Regions from separate parts of the Conexibacter sp. W3-3-2 genome, predicted to be linked through region 2. Evidence: riboswitches for the same ligand, from Rfam matches in the RefSeq annotation. Region 2 holds a riboswitch; the other holds the start of a gene.
What was found. Region 2 has a riboswitch for cyclic di-AMP ahead of GKE82_RS22475 (hypothetical protein). Riboswitches for the same ligand answer to the same signal wherever they lie in the genome.
Positions count from the first base shown of each region.

Region 1 (7,619 bases), 110 kb from region 2:
CGCTGCGCGAGCCCGGGCCGGCGCTGCAGCGCCTCCTCCACCCGGGTGATCTCGACGAGGTCGATGCCGACGCCCACGCGACCCGCCTACTCGACCGTGACGGTCTTGGCGAGGTTGCGCGGCTGGTCGACGTTCAGCCCGCGCAGCCGCGCGATCCGGTAGGCCAGCAGCTGCAGCGGGATGACGGCGAGCAGCGGCTGCAGCATCCAGTCGGTCTGCGGCACGCGGATGACCGACTCGCAGTGCTCGCCGATCTCGACGTTGCCCTCGCTGGCGACGCCGATGACGTGCGCGCCGCGGGCGCGGACCTCCTGCATGTTGGAGATCATCTTGTCGAGGATCGGCGAGTCGGTGGCGATGCAGATCACCGGGGTCTGCTCGTCGAGCAGGGCGATCGGGCCGTGCTTCATCTCCCCGGCGGCATACGCGTCGGTGGCGATGTAGGAGATCTCCTTGAGCTTCAGCGCGCCCTCGAGCGCGACGGCGCGGCCGGCGTGCCGGCCGAGGTAGAGGAAGAACTCGCCCGCGTGGTGCTGCTGGGCGATCTCCTCGACGTCCATCGAGTCGAGCAGCTCGCGGATCATGTGCGGGAGCCGCTTGACCTCGCCGGTGAGCCGGACGAGCTCCTCGCGCGGCAGCGCGCCGCGCAGCTCGGCGAGCCGCAGCGCCAGCAGGTAGAGGACCGCGACCTGGCAGACGAACGTCTTGGTGGCGGCGACGCTGACCTCGAGCCCGGCGCGGGTGAAGAGCACGCCGTCGGCGTCGCGGGTGGCCTGCGAGCCCATGACGTTGGTGATGGCCAGGACGTTCGCGCCGCGCTCGCGGGCGAGGCGCATCGCGGCGAGCGTGTCGGCCGTCTCGCCGGACTGGGTGATGCCGATGACGAGGTCGCGCGGCCCGAGGATCGGGTTGCGGTAGCGGTACTCGGAGGCGACGTCCATCTCGACGGGGACGCGCGCCCACTCCTCGATCGCGTAGCGGCCGATGAGCCCGGCGTTGAACGAGGTGCCGCAGGCGACGATGACGATCCGGTCGACGTTGGCGAGGATCGACTCGTCGAGCGCGCCCTCGTCGTCGAGGTCGACGCCGTCCTCGCGCAGCGTGCGGTCGGCGAGCGTCTCGGCGACGACGTCGGACTGCTCGTAGATCTCCTTGAGCATGAACGTCTCGTAGCCGCCCTTCTCGGCGGTCTCCTCGTCCCAGTCGATCGTCGTGACCTCGCGGTCGATCGGGGCGCCGCCGGGGCTCATGAACGCGACCTCGTCGGCGGTGACGACGACGAGCTCGCCGTCCTCGATGACCTGGACGTCGCGGGTGTGCTTGAGGAACGCGGGGATCGCGGAGGCGAGGAACGTCTCGCCGTCGCCGCGGCCGATGATCAGCGGGCACTCCTTGCGGGCGGCGACGAGCGTGTCGGGGTCGTCGAGGCCCATCGCGACGAACGCGTAGTGCCCCTCGAGCTCCAGGAACGAGCGGCGGACCGCCTCGGCGAGCGTGTCGCACTGGTCGCGGTGCGAGGAGACGAGGTGGGCGATGACCTCGGCGTCGGTCTCGGAGGTGAAGTGCGCGCCGCCGGCGATGAGGCGCTGCTTGAGCGCCATGTAGTTCTCGACGATGCCGTTGACGACGACGTGGATCCGGTTGCGGTTGTCGTAGTGCGGGTGCGCGTTCTGCTCGTTGACGCGGCCGTGGGTCGCCCACCGCGTGTGGCCGATGCCGATCGTGATCGGCGCCGCGGTGACGGTGCCGGCGAGCATCTCTGGGGTGATCGCGGCCCAGGCGCCGGTGGCCTGGACGAGGGCGGCCTCGAGGTTGTCGAGGTTGCCGACGGCGCGGACGGAGGCGATGCGGTCGCCGTCGACGACCGAGACGCCGGCCGAGTCGTAGCCGCGGTACTCGAGCTTGCGCAGTCCGTCGAGCAGGACGGGCTGGGCGTCCTTCTTGCCGACGTATCCGACGATGCCGCACATGGCGTGGATCCTTCCGGGACGGGGTCCGGTCGCGGGCGCGCAGGGCGCGCCGACTGGCCGGGGTTTCGCTGAACCTAGCGCCGGATCCTGCCCCGGTTACCGCATTCCGTACACATGTGCGACTTTTCCCGTACAGTCGTACGATGAGCACGCCGAAAGGCACCGCCCGTCGCGCCGAGATCGTCGCGGCCGCCGGCCGCGTCCTCGTGCGCGACGGCATCGATGCGGTCCACCACCGTGCCGTCGCCGGTGAGGCGGGGATCGGCCTGGGGACCGCGACCTACCACTTCCCCGCGGCGGAGGAGCTGCGCGCGGCCGCCCTGCGCGCGCTCGCCGACGCCGACGTCGCCCGCATGGCCAGCGCCGCCGGACGGGTCCCCCTGACGCGCCGCGACCCGCGCGACGCCGCCGCGGTCCTCGTGGGCCTGCTGCTGCCCGAGCACGACGACGAGCTCGTCGCGTGGTGCGAGCGCTGGGCACGCGGCGCCCGCCGTCCCGGCGGGGGCGACGACGCCCGCCGCGTGCGCACGGCCGCCCGCGCGCTCGTCAGCGACGTGCTCGGCCGCTCGGGACGCGCGACCGCCCCGCCCGCCGACCTCGTCCTCGCGATCGTCGACGGGGCGGTCCTCGGCGCGCTCGCGGAGGGCCAGGACGCCGAGCGGGCCCGCGCCCGCGCGGTCGCGGCGCTCGCGTTCGTGCTGCACGAGCGCTGAGCGGCGGGCCGACCCGACCGACCGGTCGGTCGGGTGGTCTAGGCGGAGCGCTCGACGACGGCGACGAGCCGCGCGCAGACCGCGTCGGTCTCGTCCTGCGTCGGCGCCTCGACCATCACGCGCACGAGCTGCTCGGTCCCGGAGGGCCGCACGAGGACGCGGCCGCGCCCCTCGAGGTCGGCGTCCTCGGCGGCGATCGCGTCGGCGAGGGCCGGGTCGGCCATCGCGGCGTCACGGTCGGGCACCGGCACGTTCACGAGCCGCTGCGGGAGCTTGCGCATCGCCTGCTGCCCGGCGAGATCGCGCCCGTCCAGCGCCTCGAGCGTCAGCAGCGCGCTCGCGATGCCGTCACCGGAGGGGACGAACTCCATGTCGATGATGTGCCCGGACTGCTCGCCCCCGAGCCGCCAGCCGCTGCGCTTGAGCTCCTCCAGCACGTAGCGGTCGCCGACGCTCGTCACCGCCACGTCGACCGCGGCGTCGCGCATCGCGTGGTGGAAGCCGTAGTTCGTCATCACCGTGACCGCCACCCCGCCGCCGAGCCGCCCGCCCGCGTGCAGGTGCGTGGCGACCAGCGCGATCAGCTCGTCGCCGTCGACGACCCGGCCGTCCCGGTCGGCCGCGAGCACCCGGTCGCCGTCCCCGTCGAACGCGAAGCCGAGATCGTGCCCGCCCGCGACCACGCGGGCCGCGAGCGCGTCCACGTGCGTGGAGCCGCAGCCCTCGTTGATGTTGCGCCCGTCGGGCTCGTGCGCGACCACCGTCACGGTGGCCCCGAGCCGCCGGAAGATCTCCGGAGCGGCACGGAACGTCGCGCCGTTGGCGCAGTCCAGCAGCACGTCGAGGCCGTCGAGGCCGAGCGACGCGAAGCGGGTGTGCAGCTCGCGCAGGTAGTCCTCGAGCGTGCCGTGGAGCGTCCGCACGCGGCCGATCGCCGCGGGCGCCGCAACCGGCTCCTCCAGGCGCCGCTCGATGGCCAGCTCGGTGGCGTCGGAGAGCTTCATGCCGTCCGCGCCGAAGAACTTGATGCCGTTGTCGCGGAACGGGTTGTGCGAGGCGCTGATGACCGCGGCGACGTCGAACCCGTAGCGGCGGACCAGGAGCGGCGCGGCCGGGGTCGGCAGGATCCCGCCGAGCAGCACGTCGCCGCCCGCCGAGGTCACCCCGGCGGCCAGCGCGGCCTCGAGCATCTCGCCCGACTCCCGCGTGTCGCGGATGACGAGCACCTGCGGCCGCTGCGCGGCCGCCTCCAGCGTGACGGCCCGGCCGAGCCCGAGGGCGAGCTCGGCCGTGAGCTTCTCGCCGGCGACGCCACGGACGCCGTCGGTGCCGAACAGCTTGCGAGCCATGGCTCGTGCGGCTGTGCGCTAGCGCTTGCTGAACTGCGGGCGCTTGCGGGCCTTCTTGAGGCCGGCCTTCTTGCGCTCCTTGACGCGCGCGTCACGCGTCAGGAAGCCGCGGCGCTTGAGCTCGCCACGGAGGTTCGGGTCCGCCTCGAGCAGCGCGCGGGAGATGCCGTGGCGCAGCGCGCCGGCCTGCGAGCTGACCCCGCCGCCGTGCATGCGGGCGACGACGTCCATGCGCGTCTCGAAGCCGACGGCCTCGAGCGGCTGGCGGATGTTGCGCTGCAGCGTGTCGCGCGGGAAGAACTCCTCCAGCGACTTGCCGTTGATCGTGTACGCGCCGGTGCCCGGCTTCAGGATCACGCGGGCGACCGCGGTCTTGCGCTTGCCGGTCGCGCGGTAGCGCGCGCCCTCGGCGAGCACGATCGACGCGGCGATCGGCTGGTCGTCGACGACGTCCTCGTCGACCTCGTCGCCGGTGGCCGGCTCCTCGCCGTCCTCCGCGTACGGGTCGGCGGCGCCGCTCTCGCCCTCCAGGACGATGTCGACCTCGAGATCCATGCCGGGGATCGCGGGCTTCTCGCGCGGCGTCTCCTCGACGTACTCGACGTCCTCGTCCTCGTCGGCGACCTCGGCCTCCGCGACCGGCTCGGCCGGGGCGTCGGCGGCGGGCTCGGCAGGCGCGTCGGCCGCGGGCTCCGCCGGGGCCTGGGCCTCCGGGGTCACCTCGGCCGGCGTCTCCTCCGGGGCCTGGTCGTCGTTGGGCGTCTCGTCGATCATCAGGACTGGATCTCCATCGGCTGCGGCTTCTGGGCCTCGTGCGGGTGCTCCGGGCCGGCGTAGACCTTGAGCTTGGTGAGCTGCTTGCGCGCCAGGCGGTTCTTGGGGAGCATCCCCTTCACGGCCTTGCGGATGACCTCTTCGGGGCGCCGGTCGATCATCTCCTCGAACGTGCGCGACTTGAGGCCGCCCGGGAAGCCCGAGTGGCGGTAGTACATCTTGTCGGTGCGCTTGTTGCCGGTGACGACGATCTTCTCCGCGTTGATCACGACGACGAAGTCGCCGGTGTCCACGTGCGGGGTGTAGTCCGGCTTGCGCTTGCCCCGCAGCTGGTCGGCGATCTGGGTCGCGAGGCGACCGAGCGTCTGCCCGGAGGCGTCGACGACGACCCAGTTCCGCTCGCGGGTGGTGGGGTTGGCGACGTACGTCTTCATAAGAGAGAGGGCGCAGCACGACAGGGCGCGCGGCGGCGGTGAAGTGTAGGGGATCGCGCCGCGCGACGACGTCCGCCCCCTCACCGCCCCGGACGGACGTGTGGCTGACAGCGACCGGCGCCGCCGCTATCGTCCCCGACGACGTCTGCAGCAAACGCCGAGTCCGTCGCTCCCGCCCGGGGAGCGGTGGAGCGGGGGACCCAACGGATCCATGATCCAGGGGCGAATCCGGACACCCGTCCGGTAGCGCGGCACTCGACCGCGCGAGCCCGTCAGCTCACCCCGTAGGCCGTCATACGAGGAGCTGAGGACCCATCCATCGCGTCCATCTGTCGTTCGCCGTGCTGTCCGCCGCGTTCCTGGCGGGCCCGGCCGTCGCCGTCGCCGCCAGCGGCTCGGGCGGGTCGTTCGCGTCCGAGACGCCGCAGGTCACCGGGATCGCGTGCGTCACCGCGTGCACGGGCCTGGACAGCGCCGGCCCCGGCAGCGTCGTGCGGCTCAGCGGCGAGGCGCTCGACCGGGTGAGCGCGGTCGCGTTCCTCGGCGCCGACGGCATCGCCGACGACCGCATGGCCGCGCCGACGGCGACGGGCCCCGGGTCCGTCACCGTGACCGTCCCGGCGGGCGCCGCCAGCGGGCCGGTCGCGGTCGCCAACGACGACGGGAACGCGTCCGGCCCGTCGCGAGCCCGGCTCGCGGTGGTCTCCCCCGCCACGGCCGTGTCGAGCGGCGGCGTCGAGGCCCGGGTCGAGGCCCGACGGGTCTTCTACGCCGGACGCCGCAAGGCACGGCTCAGCTACTTCGTGCGCAGCGCCGGGCCCGCGAGCGCCCGCGCCGAGCTCGTCAAGGCGCGCACCGGCACGGTCGTGCGCTCCTACCCGGCGGTCACCGTGCCGGGCCGCACCGTCCAGAGCCTCGAGTGGGACGGCACGGTCGGCGGCAAGGTGCCCAGCGACGGCACCTACCTGTGGCGGCTGCGGCTGCGGCCCGCCGGGACCACCGCGACGATGGCCCAGTCCGGCGAGACCGTCGTCGAGCAGCCCTTCGAGTTCGTGCGCGACCGCTTCCCGATCCTCGGCCGCTACCGGTTCGGGACGGGGGCCGGCGAGTTCGGTGCCGCGCGCGGCGGGCGCTCCCACCAGGGCCGCGACGTCTTCGCCGCCTGCGGCACGCCGCTGGGCGCCGTCCGCGGCGGCCGCGTGAAGTTCGCGGGCGTGCAGGCGCGCGCCGGGAACTACCTCGTCATCGACCCGGACGGCACCGGGCAGGACCACGTCTACATGCACCTGCGCCGCAAGGTGACCTTCCGCAAGGGCGACCGGGTGTTCACCGGCCAGCGGATCGGCGAGGTCGGTGACACCGGCGTCGCCGACGGCTGCCACCTGCACTTCGAGCTGTGGACCGCCCCGGGCTGGTACTCCGGCGGGCGGCCGATCGACCCGTCGTCGGCGCTGCGCCGCTGGGAGCGCCGCTCCTAGGAGCCGCAGGACGCTAGGCCGCGACGGGTGCGCGACGCCGGGCGCGGTCGAAGCCCGCCAGGAGCCGGCCCATCGCCACGACGTGCGCCCCGGTGCCGATCACCAGGGCGCGGTACACGCGGCCGCGGCGGCCGCGGAACGTGGCGAGCGTCCGCACCCGCACGACGACGCGCCCGTCGGCGGGCGGGTCGAGCAGCACCTCCAGGCGGTAGCGCGCGAAGCGGTGGTGGCCCGAGAGGTCCAGCCGCTCGCCGGGCTCGAACGCGGTGACCGTGAAGCCCGGCCCCCAGGAGCCCACCTGCAGCGGCCGCGGGCCGCCCGGCCGGGGCGGCTGGAAGCCCCACACGTGCGTCAGCGGGCCGAGCGACCGGTCCAGCGCGCGCCCGAGGACGGCGACGACCGCGTCCCACGCCTGCGCCGCGTCGCCGGGCAGCGCCCGCACGTGCTCGTCGATCAGCGGCAGCGGCGCAGGCTCCATGCCCCGGCTACGTCCGCCGCGCACGGCGGGGATCAGCCCCCGGCGCCCGGCCCGCGCCGGGCGGCGCCTCAGCCGCTCACTCCCACTCGATCGTGCCGGGCGGCTTGGACGTGATGTCCAGGACCACCCGGTTGACCTCGCGCAGCTCGCCGATCATGCGCGCGGCGATCTGCTCGAGCAGGTCGTAGGGCAGGCGGGCCCAGTCGGCGGTCATGGCGTCGTCGGACGTGACGGCCCGGATGACGACGACGTAGCCGTAGGTGCGCTCGTCGCCCTGGACGCCGACGGTGCGGACGTCCGGCAGGACGCAGAACGACTGCCACAGGTCGCGGTACAGGCCGGCCTTGCGGATCTCGTCCTGGAGGATCGCGTCGGCGTCGCGCAGCAGGTCGAGCCGCTCCTTGGTGGCCTCCCCGCCGACGA
Region 1 is NZ_WLYW01000001.1:4,789,287-4,796,905, reverse strand. It holds gene GKE82_RS22995 (holo-ACP synthase) at 1-77, opposite strand, end outside; gene glmS (glutamine--fructose-6-phosphate transaminase (isomerizing)) at 87-1,970, opposite strand; gene GKE82_RS22985 (TetR/AcrR family transcriptional regulator) at 2,114-2,683, shown strand; gene glmM (phosphoglucosamine mutase) at 2,722-4,032, opposite strand; gene rpsI (30S ribosomal protein S9) at 4,051-4,587, opposite strand; gene rplM (50S ribosomal protein L13) at 4,806-5,240, opposite strand; cyclic di-AMP (ydaO/yuaA leader) riboswitch at 5,386-5,546, shown strand; gene GKE82_RS22965 (M23 family metallopeptidase) at 5,582-6,718, shown strand; gene GKE82_RS22960 (hypothetical protein) at 6,732-7,196, opposite strand; gene guaA (glutamine-hydrolyzing GMP synthase) at 7,273-7,619, opposite strand, start outside.
Region 1: another riboswitch for cyclic di-AMP. It lies ahead of GKE82_RS22965 (M23 family metallopeptidase); the one in region 2 lies ahead of GKE82_RS22475 (hypothetical protein).

Region 2 (7,619 bases):
CGCTGCGCGCGCTCTCGGCCGTCTTCGGGCTGGCGACGGTCCCGGTCGCCGCGGCGATCGGCGCGCGGCTCGGCGGGACACGTGCGGCGCTGGCCGCCGCGGCGCTCGTCGCGACCAGCCCGCTGCTGGTCTGGTTCTCGCAGGAGGCGCGCGCCTACGCCCTGCTCGTGCTGCTGGCGGGGGCCTCGGTGCTGCTGCTGCTGCGCGTGCTGGAGGTCCCGTCGCGCGGGCGGCTGCTCGCGTGGGGCGCCTGCGCGGGCGCGGCGCTCGCCACGCACTTCTTCGCGCTGTTCCTCGTCGCCGGGGAGGTCGTGTGGCTGGCGGTCGCGCTGCGCGCCGACCGCCGGCTGCTGGCGACGGCGCTCGCCCCGCCCGCGGTGCTCGGGCTGGCCCTGCTGCCGTTGGCGCTCGACCAGCGCTCCGCCGGCCGGGCGTCGTTCATCGGCGAGGAGGCGCTGGGCACCCGGCTGGCGCAGGTGCCCAAGCAGCTCCTCGTCGGCTACGACGCGCCGGGGGAGGTGGTCGCCGCGGTCCTCGCGGGCCTGCTCGCGCTCGCGGCGCTCGCGGGCCTGCGCCGGGCCCGGGGACCGGTCCGCGCCCTCGCGGCGGTCGCGGCCGCCTCGGTGCTGGTCCCGCTGCTCCTCGTCGTGGCCGGGGACGACTACCTCGTGACCCGCAACCTGCTCGCCGTCGCGGTGCCACTGCTCGTCCTGCTGGCGGTCGGGACCGCGGGCCTGCCGCCGCGGGCGGGGACGGTGGTGGGGGTGGCGCTCGCGACGGTCGGGGCGGCGACCGCGATCGCCGTCCAGGTCGACGACGGGTCGCAGCGGGAGAACTGGCGCGACGCGACCGCGGCGTTTGGTAACGAGGCGACGGGGCGCGGTCGCGCGATCGTCGTGCTGCCGGGCAGCGGGCGCGTCGCGGTCGAGCACTACCTCCCCGGTTCCCGGCTGCTGCGCCGCCCGGAGGTCGTCGACGGCCTCGTCGTGCTCGGCGTGGCCGGCACCTCGGCGGGGGGCCGGACCGACGCGCCCGCCCCGCCCGGGCAGGTCCCCGGCTTCGCCCCGCCGACGGTGCGCCGCGGGAGCACGTGGTCGGCGGCCGCCTACGCGCCCGCCGACCCGGCGGGTGCGGCGGTGGACCCGGGCGCCCTCGGAGCCCTCGGCCCGGGGGCCGTCGTGCTGCTGCAGCGCCCCTGACTTGACACGTTGTCGAGTGTCGTACGCTGGGAGGCATGAGCGAGTTCGATGTGGTGGTCGTCGGCGGTGGATCCGCCGGCTGCGTGGTCGCGGCGAGGCTGAGCGAGGACCCGGGCACCCGGGTGCTGCTGCTCGAGGCGGGACCGCCCAAGCCGAGCAAGGAGGTCCGGATCCCGGCCGCCTTCCCGAAGCTCTTCAAGACCGACCGCGACTGGAACTACGAGACCGAGCCGCAGCCCGGCCTCGACGGCCGCCGCGTGTTCACGCCGCGCGGGAAGATGCTCGGCGGCTGCTCGGCGATGAACGCGATGATGCAGATCCCCGGCCACCACCAGGACCAGGAGGACTGGGTCCAGGAGGGCGCCGAGGGCTGGGGTCCGCGAGAGCTCGCGCCCTACCGCGAGCGCCACAACCGCGCCCAGCAGCCGCGCGCGCCGCGCTCGCTGAACCCGCTCTCCGCGGCGTTCCTGGAGGCCGCGCAGCAGGACGGCCTGCCGCTGTCCAAGCCGCTCACCGGGGACGAGCCCGACGGCGTCGCGGTGACGCCGCTGGCGCAGAGCCGCGGCATGCGCCGCACCGCCGCGGACGCGTACCTCACGCCGGCCAAGGGGCGCCCCAACCTCGAGATCCGCGCCGACGTGCTCGTCGACCGGGTCCTCTTCGACGGCGACCGCCGGGCGACCGGCGTGACCTACCTCGACGCGACCGGCGCGCCGCAGACCGTCCACGCGGCCCGCGAGGTCGTCCTCTGCGCCGGGGCCCTGAACACGCCGCAGATCCTGCTGCGCTCCGGCGTCGGGCCCGCCGACCACCTCGCCGAGCACGGCATCGACGTCGTCCTCGACAGCCCGCACGTCGGCGAGCACCTCCAGGACCACCTCGTCGCGCTCACGACCGCCCGGACGTCGACCCCGACGTCGCTGTTCGCGGCCGAGAAGCCCGCCGAGCTCGTGAAGTTCCTCACCCGCCGGACCGGCATGCTGACCTCGAACGTCGGCGAGATCGCGGCGTTCGTGCGCAGCGACCCGTCCCTGCCCGCCCCGGACTACGAGCTGATCTTCGCGCCCGTCCTGTTCGAGGGGGAGGGCCTCGTCGACGCGGAGGAGCACGGGGTCAGCGTCGGCGTCGTCCTGCTGCGCCCGGAGAGCCGCGGCCGCGTCCGCCTCGCCTCCCGCGACCCCCGCGTCGCGCCCGTCGTGGACCCGAACTACTTCGGCGACCCGGACGGGCACGACATGGCCGTCATGGTCGCCGGCCTGCGCCGCGCCCGCGCAATCCTCGACCGACCGGCCTTCGCCCAGCACCGCGGCAGCGAGCGGCTGCCCGGCGCGCACCTGCAGACCGACGAGGAGCTGGCGGCCGGCATCCGCACGATCGCCCACACGCTCTACCACCCGGTCGGCACCTGCCGGATCGGGGGCGGCGGTCAGGGCGTCGTCGACACCGAGCTGCGCGTGCAGGGCGTCGACGGCCTGCGGGTCGTCGACGCGTCCGTGTTCCCGTCGCTGCCCCGCGGCCACACGCACGGCACCGTGCAGGCGGTCGCCGAGCGCGCGGCGGACCTGATCCGCGGGCGCGTCGCGGTCGCGGTCTGAGCGCGACGGACCGGCGTACCCGCCCGTCCGGGCGGGTACGGTCGCCGCGATGCGCCCGGTCCGTCCCCGCCTGCTGCCGCCGCTCCTACTCGTCCTCGCGCTCGCCGTGCCCGCCCCGGCGGGCGCCGCGCGGTCGATCACGCCGCTCCCGCCGACCTGGCGGGAGGGGCTGAACGTCACCGCGTTCTGGTGGCAGGACCTCTCCGGGCCGCGCTTTCGCACCTGGCTGGGGCGTGCCCGGTCGAGCGCCCGCGCGCGCGAGGTCACGTTCGTGATCCCGTGGTTCCAGTACTTCTCCGACCGCAACCGCAGCGACCACCTCAACGCGACGGAGATCCATCGCTCGCCCGGGGACGCCCGCACCTGCCGGCGGATCGGCAGCAGCTTCACGCGCTGCAAGACGCCCAGCGACGCGGCGGTCGCCGCGGCGGTCCGCCGCGCCCGGTCGCTCGGGCTGCGCGTGGTGCTGCGCCCGCAGCTGGAGGTCGGCCGCAACGCGCGCACCGCGACCGACCGCGACCTCGTCCAGAAGGGGCCGGGGGAGAAGCGCGCGTGGTTCGACAGCTACAAGCGGTTCCTCAGCACCTACGCGCGGATCGCGCGCGACACGGGCGCCGAGGGCCTGGTGATCGGCACGGGGCTGTCGGGCATGACCGACAGCGAGGACGACCGGGCCGAGTGGCGGGCGATCATCGCCGAGCTGCGCTCCGGGGCGCTGATGGGCGACGGGCGCGGCTACCGGGGGGAGCTGACCTACACGGCGGCGTGGGACTCGATCGTCGAGGACGCCAAGGACCCCGAGCAGCACCTGTTCTTCTGGGACGCCCTCGACCTCGTGTCGATCTCCGCCGAGTTCCCGCTGCTCGCCGAGCCGCCCGACCCGACGATCGGCGCGCTCACCGCCGCGTGGGCGTCGTCGACGACGGGCCTGCCCGCCGGGCCCGCCCAGCTCGTGCGCAACATCCAGGCCGAGTACGACAAGCCGGTCGGCCTGAGCCTCGGGTACCTGTCCCGCACCGGCACGGCGGCGTTCCCGGAGAAGTCGGACTATGACCAGCAGCAGGCCGGGGGCGTCGTGCGCGAGTCCGCGCAGGCCCGCCCGGTGCGGGCGGCGTTCGACGTCTGGACGCCGATCGCCTACGACGGCGGCTGGTTCCGCGGGATCAGCTGGAACGAGTGGCCGGCCTCCGGCCGCGGGGGCGTGAAGGACGGCTCGTTCTCGGTCCAGGGCAAGGCGGCGGAGGTCGAGATCTGCCTGCGCCACGCGGGCGTCTTCACGCCGCGCTGCCGGCGCAGCAGCCTGCGCCGCTAGCGCGTCAGCGCAGGTCCTCGGACACGGAGGCGAGCGGGGCGATCCCCTCCTCGCGCTGCGTGCCGCGCGTCTCGCCGGAGAAGCCGAGCTTGGTCAGCCGGGCGATCTCCTGCTCGCCGAGGATGCGGGCGGGGTGCTCGGCCGGCAGGTCGCGGACGAGCTTGGCGATCCGGTTGCGGATCTGCAGCGCGAAGTGCGGGGTGGAGGCCCCCATGAGCTCGCGCACGTCGTCGATCGTGACGTCCGGGACGGAGCCGCGACGGTCGCTGCGCTCGGGGGACTCTGCTTCGCTCACGGGGCGCTCCGGGGGGTCGTCGTGGTGGTGGTGGGAGTGGTGCGGGTCGGCGGCGCCTTGGTGGTCGCCGTCGGCTGCGTCGTGGTGGCCGTGGGCTCCGGTGCGGCGGCGTTCACCGGCGCGATCTCCAGGAGACCGTCGACGGTCGCCTGGACCCCGGTCTCGACGGCCTGGTCGTCACCCACGATCCAGCCGTGATTGTAGACCCCGCGCACGGGGTCCCGGTCGTAGCCGGGCTGGATGTCGAGCAGGAACTGCTCGAGCGGCTTGGGCAGCGCGTCGCCGCGCGCCAGCAGCAGCAACGGGCCGTAGGTGCCGCTGGCCGAGAGCGCGGCGGCGGCACCCGCGTCGGCGGGGCGCCGGGTGCCCGCGAACACGAGCCCGTGGCCGGGATCGGTGATGCCCCAGCCGAACTCGCCGTCGCGGTAGCGCGCGAAGGCGATCGCGTTGGTGACCGGGTCCTGGTCGCCGATCCGCGTCACCGTGCCGGTCGCGCGCAGCGCCTGGTCACCGCCGGCCCGATGACCTTGGACGGCCCGAGCACGTAGATCTTCGGCTTGCTGTGGGTCTTCAGCGCGGCGAGCGTCTCCGCGGGAACCGTCGTGCGCGTGACGAACAGGATCGGGTCACCGGACTTCGCGGCCCAGGCGGCGGCCGGCATCGCGTACTCGGGCGCGTCGCTGCTGACGACGAGCACGCGGCCGGTGTCCGACCCGCGCACCGCCCGCCCGAACGCGTCGAGCGCGCGCGCGATCGCGGCGGGGTTGCGGCCGCCGACGTCGGTGGTCTTCAGGCGGGCCGGACGGAACACGTCGCCGACCCGGACGACCTGCGCGCCGCCGGCCTGCGCCGAGCCCGTCGGGGCGAGCGCCTGCAGCGCTTCGACCGTCACGTCGGGCCCGTCGCCGTCGGAGAGCAGCAGCGGGGCGCGCACCGGGGGGCCATCAGCGAGGCGGAGGCGAGCGCGACGCGCCAGTCCTTCGCGGGCGCGAGCGCGACGGCGGCGGGCCGCTGGCCGCGCTCGCCGCCGGGGTACACGGCCCGGGCGACCGCGGCGGCGATCGTCGGGGCGTCCCCGCCGCCGACCCGCGTCGTGTTCTTCGTCGCGAACGTCGGGAAGCCGAGGTCGGTGGCCGCGTCCTTCTCGTCGCTCTTCGCGCCGACGGCGGGGGCCGCGGTCGTCGATCCCGTGGCAGGACCGTCGCCCTTGCCGCAACCGGCGGCGGCGAGCGCGAGGACGAGGAGGGCGGCGGGCAGGGCGGGACGGAGCATGCTGGCGCGACCATATCCACGACGCCCGTGGCACGCGCCTGTCGGGGCTGCACGGACGCTGGCAGCACGAAAGGCTGCAATCCGTCGTGCAGTTCGCTACGCTGCCGCGAATTGCCGAACCCTGGACGGAACACCAGGGACGGGGGACCCACGTCGTTGGGGCGAATCCGATCGTGATCGGACGCGCTGGTTCTTTCTGCGCGAGCCCGTCAGCTAACCCCGGAGGCCGTCGAAAGAAAGCAGTCCGTCTGTGCTCCGACTCCGGGCATTCCTTCTCATAGCCGTTCTCGCCGGCCTCGCGCTCGTCGTCCCGTCCGGGGCGTCCGCCGCGAAGAAGGGCAAGGCCGCGCAGGAGGAGCAGGCCCCGACGGTCCAGTCCGACGCGTCGGCGAAGGCCGGTGGCGCGGAGTTCGGCACGGTCGATCCGACGAGCTTCCCGACCGTCCCGGGGGACGTCGCGGTGATCGACGAGGACGGCATCGCGTCCGCGCCCGAGAACGCGCCGGACGCGGTCAAGCAGATCATCTGGGCCGCGAACGGGATCGTCGGCCTGCCGTACCGGTACGGCGGCGGCCACGGCGACTTCGAGGACACCGCCTACGACTGCTCCGGCACGGTCTCCTTCGCGCTCGCCGGCGCCGACCTGCTGCGGCGCCCGCGCGACTCGCGCTCGTTCTTCACCTGGGGCAAGGCGGGCCGCGGCAAGTGGGTGACGGTCTACACGGCGTCCGACCACGCGTACATGACGGTCGCGGGCATCCGCCTCGACACCAGTGCCGCGGACGACCGCGGCGGTCTGAAGGGCCCGCGCTGGCGCCCGCTGCGGAAGTCCAACCGGGGCTTCAAGGCGCGCCGGCCGGTCGGCCTGTAGGCGCTCGGCACACCGGGCGCGTCCAGTACGCTCAGGGGGCACGTTCCACCTGAGCCCGAGGAGACCGTATGGCCGGAATGACCGGACGCATGTCCACCGTCATCAAGGCGAAGATCTCGAAGATGCTGGACAAGGCGGAGGACCCCGCCGAGACGCTGGACTACAGCTACCAGAAGCAGCTGGAGGCCCTCCAGAACGTCAAGAAGGGCATCGCCGACGTCGTCACCTCGAAGAAGCGCCTGCAGATGCAGTCGCAGAAGCTCGAGCAGTCCGTCGTGAAGCTCGACACGCAGGCCCGTCAGGCGCTCTCCGCCGGCAACGAGGAGCTCGCCCGCACCGCGCTGGAGCGCAAGCAGCTCGCGCAGACCGAGCTGCAGTCGCTCGACCAGCAGGTCGCCGAGCTCGAGGCCCAGCAGCAGAAGCTGATCGACTCGGAGAAGAAGCTCCGCGCGAAGATCGAGGCCTTCCGGACGAAGAAGGAGGTCATCAAGGCCCAGTACTCCGCTGCGGAGGCCCAGGTCCGGATCTCCGAGGCTGCGACCGGGGTCGGCGAGGAGATGGCCGACGTCGGGCTCGCGATGCAGCGCGCGGTCGACAAGACCGAGAACATGAAGGCGCGCGCCGACGCGGTCGCCGAGCTCGAGGCGGCCGGCACCTTCGAGGACCTCACCCAGCTGGGGGAGGGTGGCGCCGACGACATCGACCGGCAGCTCGCCGAGCTGACGAGCGGCAGCATGGTGGACGACGAGCTCGCGAAGATGCGGGCCGAGCTCGGGGTCGGCGGGGGCGCCGCTCCCGGCCAGCTCGAGGCCGGCGCCGGCGGCGCCGCGGCCCCGACCGGTGACGTGCCGGCGGCCGAGCCCGCGCAGGAGGAGAAGCCGTGATCGTCCGCATCTCCAACGAGGGGCAGTACCGCATCCCCGACGAGCACCAGGGCCCGCTCAACGAGCTCGACAACGCGGTCGTCGCGGCCGTGGAGGCCGACGACGAGGACCGCTTCCACGAGTCCTTCGAGGAGCTGCTCCAGTTCATCCGCACCAACGGGGTCGCGGTCGGCGACGACGAGATCGAGTCC
Region 2 is NZ_WLYW01000001.1:4,682,416-4,690,034, forward strand. It holds gene GKE82_RS22440 (glycosyltransferase family 39 protein) at 1-1,199, shown strand, start outside; gene GKE82_RS22445 (GMC family oxidoreductase) at 1,235-2,794, shown strand; gene GKE82_RS22450 (hypothetical protein) at 2,844-4,106, shown strand; gene GKE82_RS22455 (hypothetical protein) at 4,111-4,401, opposite strand; gene GKE82_RS22460 (hypothetical protein) at 4,398-4,883, opposite strand; gene GKE82_RS22465 (cell wall-binding repeat-containing protein) at 4,880-5,335, opposite strand; gene GKE82_RS22470 (hypothetical protein) at 5,290-5,673, opposite strand; cyclic di-AMP (ydaO/yuaA leader) riboswitch at 5,776-5,916, shown strand; gene GKE82_RS22475 (hypothetical protein) at 5,924-6,544, shown strand; gene GKE82_RS22480 (PspA/IM30 family protein) at 6,634-7,428, shown strand; gene GKE82_RS22485 (hypothetical protein) at 7,425-7,619, shown strand, end outside.